Linked DNA regions of Labrenzia sp. PHM005. The protein of the gene in region 2 interacts with the protein of the main gene of each other region in a pairwise test. Links are inferred from orthologs where the notes say so. Each region holds a gene or a part of one and is shown on either strand. Other genes may lie near its edges.

Region 1 (4,207 bases), 1.8 Mb from region 2 along the record:
GGTGGGCTTCACGAATTCGGATCCGGTGAAAACGGACCAACAGTGACGATCAGGTTGCACGACAAGAAGCTTTATAGATCTTTGTTTCTCAACCCGGAGCTCGCGGCAGGCGAAGCCTATATGGAGGGGACCCTCACCATGGAAGAGGGCGCCACCTGCTATGATTTCTTGTTTTTGTTTTCCATCAATCGTGCCCCGCTTGGCGCCCACCCGGTTCAAGGACTGCTGCGCAAGGGTTGGAAGGCCTTCAGGCGGCGGCAACAAGCCAACAGCGTCGACCGGGCCAAAAAGCAGGCGCGGCATCACTATGATCTATCGACTAACCTTTACCGATTGTTCCTGGATGACGGGCTGAACTACAGCTGTGCCTACTACAAAACACCTGAGGACAGCCTGGAAGAGGCACAAGACGCCAAACTGACCCACTTGGTTGCCAAATTGGATCTCAAACCCAGCATGGAGGTTTTGGAAATTGGCGGAGGCTGGGGATCGCTCGCCATCCGTATGGCCCAAGCAGGTGCCAAAGTAACGTCCCTCAATGTCTCGCCGGAGCAAGTGAAAATCGCGGAAGAACGAGTGCGTGCAGCAGGGGTCGAAGACAAGGTGACCTTCGTCCTGAAAGACTACCGCGAGTTCAAAGGCCAATTCGACAGGGTGATATCTGTCGGCATGATGGAGCATGTTGGCATCGGCCATCAGGACGAATACTTCATGAAAGTCCGGGAATGCCTGAGAGACACCGGATTTGCGGTGATCCATTCTATCGGCCGCATGACCCCTCCAGGAACAACCGGCCCCTTCTTTCGCAAATACATTTTCCCCGGCGGCTATGTACCGGCGCTGTCGGAAGTCTTTGCATCCACCGAACGGCTTGGGTTATGGGTCTGCGACGCAGAAATCTTGCGTTTGCACTACTATTATACCTGCCGGGATTGGCGCATCCGGTTTTTAGAGAAGTGGCAGGAAGCTGCGGATCTTTATGACGAACGCTTTTGCCGGATGTGGGAGTTTTATCTCTGCGCAGCCGAGTTGGGCTTCCTGCATGGATCAAACATGGTTATGCAGCTTCTTCTGTCCAAGGAACGCGATGCCGTACCGGTCATCCGGGACTTCATCGTCGACAATGAACGGGAATTGAATGGCACGGGCTGAGGCCAAGACACGCAAGGGAACGTCCGGATGGTTTTCCTGGAAAACCGTCCGCAGACGTATAATTCAGCTCGGTGTGATCTTCATCCTTTTGCCGCCGGTTCTCACCGTGATGTATTCCGTGGTCCCTCCGGTCAGCACATTGATGCTCGCTCGGTATGTGCAATTGCTTTGGGTGGACCGGCAATGGGTTTCACTTGAAGACATCTCCCCCAATCTGATCAAAGCGGTGATCGCATCTGAGGACGGCGGATTTTGTTTCAACCATGGTGTGGATTGGGGCGCGCTGAAGAACCAGGTGGAAGCCTTGAGGGACGGCGAGCGACCGCGCGGGGCCAGCACGATCACCATGCAAACAGCCAAAAACCTCTTTTTATGGAGCGGCCGGTCCTACATCCGCAAAGGCATGGAAATACCGCTCGCCTTGATGCTGGATGCGGTTCTGACCAAAAAACGCATTTTGGAAATTTATTTGAACATCGCCGAATGGGGCGAGGGCATCTTTGGCGCGGAAGCCGCCGCCCATGCCTGGTTCGGCAAACCGGCAAAGGGGCTAAGCCAGACACAAGCCGCCCGCCTTGCCACGGCCTTGCCCAATCCGCGCGGCCGCAATCCGGCAAACCCGTCTGCCGGACACCGGCGGTTATCGTCAAAAAACATCGCCAGAGTCCGCAGCGCCGGACCCATTTTTGAGTGCGTTCTGGGGAAATAACGCCAGGTGGCTGGCACTCTGCAAAAGACTGACGTATCAAAGCCAAAGAAAATTTCATCAATGGGGTGGCAAAACGTTGGCGTTGCCTGTATAACGCCGCGCATTCGAACACCTGCGTGCAGCCACGCCCCGGGCTTACCCGGTCCGGGCCGCATGGTTATGGACCACGGAGAAAAACAAAATGGCCGTTCCAAAGAGAAAAACCTCGCGCATGAAGCGCGGTTTTCGCCGTTCTTCGGACGCCCTGAAGCAGCCGACATATGTCGAAGACAAGGATTCGGGCGAACTTCGCCGTCCGCATCACGTTGATCTGAAGACTGGCATGTACCGGGGCCGTCAGATCCTGTCCGCTAAGGACGACGCCTAAGATTTTTGTGCTTTCAGGCTTCGCCTAGAAAGCATGACTTGATCTGGCAGGATCGCCGTATGGCAAAACAAGATTGAGGCTGGCCTTGTTCCGACAGGCCGGCCTTTTTCTTTTTTGGTCTGCTGCGCAATAACACTATAGTTCTGATGTGGTGGCGCAAAGTCGGTAGTGCCGGCCGAATGCGGCCGCGAGGGGTCACGTCCTCCCGCCACACAACAATTTTTACTGCCCGGCTTGGTCCGCCTTTAAAGCAACGGTCCATGTTTGGTATCAAAACCGATGGAAACCGAATATGCGCCTACTTTCCGCTTTGCCATTCACCCTTTTTGCCTTGCTCATTTACAACGGCTTTGCCTTTACCTCCGGCGCTGCTGATCCAGGTTTCTGGTCAAATCCGGTGTTTTCGATCGGAATGGCGTCGGGTACCACGTTCCAATTGCTCGCCAGCGATCTCCTGATCACGGCCGGGCTATTCTTCCTGTTCATCGAAATCCTGAAAGCCACGCGGATTGGCAAGGCCGCCGTCGTCGATCACATGCTGTCGGTGCTGGTGTTCGTCGCCTTCCTGGTGGAATTCCTGATCGTTCCACAAGCGGCCACATCCGTCTTTTTCATTTTGATGGTGATCGCGCTGATCGACGTGATCGCCGGCTTTTCCATCTCCATCACCGGCGCCCGCCGCGACGTTGCTTTTGGTCATCACGGGGAGATGCACTGAAGACCGACTAAGGATTCAAACAGCAGGCATTCCCTGCCTGAATGGGTGGGCAGGGTGTCGTTCCATAGGAACAAAAGACACAACAGTCGCCAGATTTTGATTTCAGAAGAACGCCGCAAGCAGTGCATTCATAATACCACTGGCACGCATTCTTAGGCATTGTTTCCAATCGCGAGTCCCCGCATTTGGGGCACGTGATTGTCGATTGGCAATCTGGCTTGTCCATGGAGCAGTATCACTCTGATCCAGTCCTTGAATTAATTTTCCAAGGCCGATGGGAAGATCAGATCCTACCACGTGAAGCAAACTCAAGCGCCCTCTTCATCCTCAACAATCGCGTGTTTTTGAATAAGTGGTAGCTGTGTGAGCGTAAAAATCAGGGTGATTGGCATGACGCCAAACACCTTGAAGCTGACCCAGAAATCCGTCGAAAAACTGCGCCAGACGATCTCGTTGATGGCCGCCAGCACAAAGAAGAACAGACCCCAGCGGAAGGTAAGCTTGCGCCAGCCTTCATCGGTCAGCTTGAAAGCACTGTCGAAGACATAACCCAGCAGGGATTTGCCGAACAAAAGGCCGCCCAGAAGAATAGCGCCGAACAGGCAGTTGACGATGGTCGGCTTCAGCTTGATGAAGAGCTCATCGTGCAGCCACAGGGTTAGGGCGCCAAAGACCAGGACCACCACGCCGGAGACCAGCGGCATGATCGGCAAACGTTTGGTGAGGTACAGCGAAGCGACCAGCGAAACGGTTATCGCCACCATGAAGGCCGCGGTCGCCAGAAATATCGGCTCACCGATCATTTGCAGAACCGGAAAATTTTCGGCGATCTGCTCGCCCCGGGAATTGAACAGGAAAAAGACGGCCAGTGGCCCAAGCTCCAGCGCCAGTTTTAGCAGCGGTGACAGCTCCTTGCGGGTCGGGTCGTTCGGGGCGCGTTCAAATTCCATCTAAGCTCTCCGGCATGTCGATGTCCGGACATAGGGACATGGGGGCGGCCGGGTCAAGCCTCAAGAGGTCAAGAACGCCGGAAATCAGGGTTTGCGCCCAGCGACAAGATGAATGTTCAGAAGCGCAAAACACCGGCCAGAAGCATCGCGCTCCTTAAGATCCTGCCAAAAGGCAGTTCTTTCTTTTGAGGTGATTGTGCCCGCCTCTTGGCACCGGGCGGTAATGTCCTCAAGAACACAGATCCGGCTGGCATCAGGCAGTGTTTTCAGCAAAAGCGGATGAACACTGTGATGAGTTAGAGCGGTCCGCG
Region 2 (2,965 bases):
GCCTCCAGGGCCGCATATTGAATGCCTTCGTCCGAAAGCTCCGCGAGATCTTTCTGCAGTGCCACTGGATCAGGTGTTGTCAGACCGCCGTAACTCTCACCACCCGGCTTTATGATCCCGAGCGTGCCGAGGCTGGCTGAGGGATGCCCAGCGGCTTGAAAAATCTGACGGACAAAATGAGCAACAGACGTCTTTCCGGCGGTACCGGTGACCGCGACGATTGTGTCCGGTTGGCGTCCAAAATACCTGGCCGCCATTCTCGCGAATGTGAGACGTGGCTCTTCAGAACTCAGCACAGCCACGGAGGCCGGAACCTGCGCACGCACGGTATCTGCAGCATCGTTGGAACACAGGATCGCAACCGCACCGGCTTCGACCGCTTTCGGCACGAAGCGCACGCCATCGACTGTGGAGCCTTTGAAGGCAGCAAACAGGAAACCCGGCTGAACTTTGCGGCTGTCTGCCGTCAGCCCTGAAATCGAAAGGCCTTTTGCCGTATCCGGCAAATCCATGCCGTCGGCTAAGTGCTCAAGGTGCATAACATCCGATCATCCGGTTCGTGCGTCGTCTTAGTCGGAAGCTTATGTTTGAACCGGATTACGGCTGCGACCCCGCCGGACCAATCAACTTCCCAAGTGTCTCCTTAATAGGAAATTTCGATCGGTTCATCCCCTTTACCGAACCGCGGCATCACGCCAAGCATTGGAGCGGCCCGGCGAATGATGGATCCGGCGGTCGGGCCGGCGTTCAAACCAGCTGTAGCGCCAATGCCTTCCCGTTCCGGTTTTGGCTCATCCACAACAACCAGAACCACGTATCTCGGGTCATCCATTGGGAAAGCTGACAAGAAGGAATTGCGGCGCTTGTTGTTCACATAAACACCGTTTTCGATCTTCTCTGCTGTCCCTGTTTTCCCGCCAACAGTGTAGCCAGGAACGTCGGCGCGGCGGCCGGATCCAGACAAGACATTCAGGCGGAACAGATAGCGCATCATGCGGCTGACTTCTGGAGAAATGACCTGTTTTTTCAGCGCGTTAACTTCATCTGGAGTACGCGGCATAAAGGTCGGCGGCAGCAAGGATCCACCGTTCACCATTGCCGCAGCGGCAACGGCGGTTTGCATCGGCGTGACCGACAAACCGTGCCCGAAGGAGATGGTCATCGCGGCCAGTTCGTTCCATTTGGGCGGCAGCAGCGGAGCAGCATTTTCCGGGAGTTCTGTCTGCAAGCGCTTGGTCAAATGCAACCGGCCGAGGAATTCTTTCTGGCGAGCAACACCCGTTGCCAGCATCATTTTGGCGGTGCCGATGTTGGATGAATAGATGAAGATTTCCGGCACAGACAGGATGCGGTTTTTCCCGTGGAAATCGGTAATCGTACGACCCGCAGCGCGGATCGGACGGGTCGCATCGAAGCTGTCATTGATGGTAACCGCCCCCGAATCTAAGGCCATCGCCGTTGTGAAGGCCTTGAACACCGATCCCATTTCGAAGACGCCACCGGTCGCGCGGTTAAGCCGATCCCGCTCCAGTGCCTCTGCGCGATCGTTCGGATCATAGTCCGGCAATGACGACATGGCGACGACTTCGCCGGTCTTGGCGTCCAAGACGATGCCAGCTGCGGCGATGGCCTTGTAGCGCTCCATCGCTTTAACGAGTTCGTCGCGCACGACATGCTGGACCCGCAGATCGACCGACAAGCGCACTGGCTCCATTGAGCGGCCTGCTGCAAATCCGACGGACTGCAGATCACCGAGCCATTGATCGTCGACGTATTTTTCAATTCCGCTGAGGCCCTGGTTGTCGACGTTCACAGCACCCACGATGTGGCCGGCGGTCGGACCACCTGGGTAAAAACGCTGATTTTCAGACAGGAACCCGACACCAGGTAGACCGAGATCGTGTACTTCTTCCGCCTTATCCGGCGTCATTTCCCGCTTCAACCAGACAAAACCGGCACCACTTTCCAGGCGGCGGCGGACAAGAGCCTCGTCCAGTTCCGGCAGAACGCGGGTGAGACCCTCAACAGCCTCATCGACATCGATGATCCGGCGCGGTTCGGCATAAAGGGACGCGGTCTTGATATCGGTCGCGAGAATTTCGCCGTTGCGGTCAATCAGGTCCGGCCGGGACGCGGCAATGGAATCCTGGGCGGAAATCCAGGCCCGGGACGGCGCTTCATCCATTTGTGCCAGATAAATCAGACGTCCGCCAATCGCGGCATAAACACACGCAAAGGCGATCATCGCCAGATAGACCCGCGATTTTACTGCGCTCGATGAAACAGAGCTGCGCACCGCTCGGGGTTGAGCCCGCCGGACCTGGAGAAAGCTTGCTGGTTCATGTGCCAAAGTCATTGCCGAAAGCCCCTACCTGATCATCGCCGAAGAGCCGGCATAGCCGCCCATCTGGTCCGCACCGCCGACCGGCTCCAGAATGACCGGACGTGCCGGAAGCTCGTCCGGCATCACGATCTGCTTAACTTCCAACGGTTCCAGCTGAAGATAATCGTTGTAACGCTCAACGAGGTTCTGCAGCCGATCCGGTTTGTTCAGCAGGCTCCACTCAGCCCGCAAATGCCGGATGGCATCGCGCTCTTCATCGATTTGCCGCTGCAGTTCCGCAACTTTTTCTGCCGATTTCGTGGCAGCCATCTTCAGGTCGTAAACGGTCGCCGCACCGATAACGACGGCCACAACGAACAAGATGTTGAGCACTCGAACCATATCAGCCCCCTAGCCCATGAAATGCTGCAAGGCGCGGCACGCCGGCCGCATGAATGTCCAGCTCGCGGGCTGGAGCATCTGTGCGGCGCCCAGCGCGCAGCTTGGCCGAGCGTGCACGGGGATTGGCATCGGTCTCCGTATCTCGCGCCTCGACGGCCTTGCGTGTCAGATTTTCAAATGTTGCCGGCGGCACTTCTTCTTCCGGCATATGCCGCGACCCACCGCCCCGTGTTTTGGTGC

Evidence for each region. The genes of interacting proteins can lie anywhere in the genome.
Region 1: the proteins of FJ695_RS12570 (region 2) and mtgA interact in binary tests that used the Escherichia coli proteins (3 or more experiments, as listed by UniProt). The link is inferred for Labrenzia sp. PHM005 from one-to-one orthologs.

Annotation. Positions count from the first base shown.
Region 1 is NZ_CP041191.1:990,587-994,793, reverse strand. Bases 1-2,999 are described here. They hold mtgA (monofunctional biosynthetic peptidoglycan transglycosylase), read left to right. Parts: upstream 1-1,138; coding sequence 1,139-1,861; downstream 1,862-2,999. Other genes in these bases: FJ695_RS28230 (GDCCVxC domain-containing (seleno)protein), read right to left, coding at 2,954-2,999; FJ695_RS04310 (hypothetical protein), read left to right, coding at 2,521-2,946; rpmF (50S ribosomal protein L32), read left to right, coding at 2,043-2,228; FJ695_RS04325 (cyclopropane-fatty-acyl-phospholipid synthase family protein), read left to right, coding at 1-1,152. Outside these bases: more of FJ695_RS28230, read right to left, coding at 3,000-3,172; FJ695_RS04300 (septation protein A), read right to left, coding at 3,255-3,896; FJ695_RS04295 (methyltransferase domain-containing protein), read right to left, coding at 3,981-4,207. UniProt on the Escherichia coli protein: Peptidoglycan polymerase that catalyzes glycan chain elongation from lipid-linked precursors. May play a role in peptidoglycan assembly during cell division in collaboration with other cell division proteins.
Region 2 is NZ_CP041191.1:2,797,042-2,800,006, reverse strand. It holds FJ695_RS12570 (penicillin-binding protein 2), read right to left. Parts: upstream 2,357-2,965; coding sequence 644-2,356; downstream 1-643. Other genes in the region: rsmH (16S rRNA (cytosine(1402)-N(4))-methyltransferase RsmH), read right to left, coding at 2,727-2,965; FJ695_RS12565 (hypothetical protein), read right to left, coding at 2,369-2,725; FJ695_RS12575 (UDP-N-acetylmuramoyl-L-alanyl-D-glutamate--2,6-diaminopimelate ligase), read right to left, coding at 1-539. UniProt on the Escherichia coli protein: Essential cell division protein that catalyzes cross-linking of the peptidoglycan cell wall at the division septum. Required for localization of FtsN.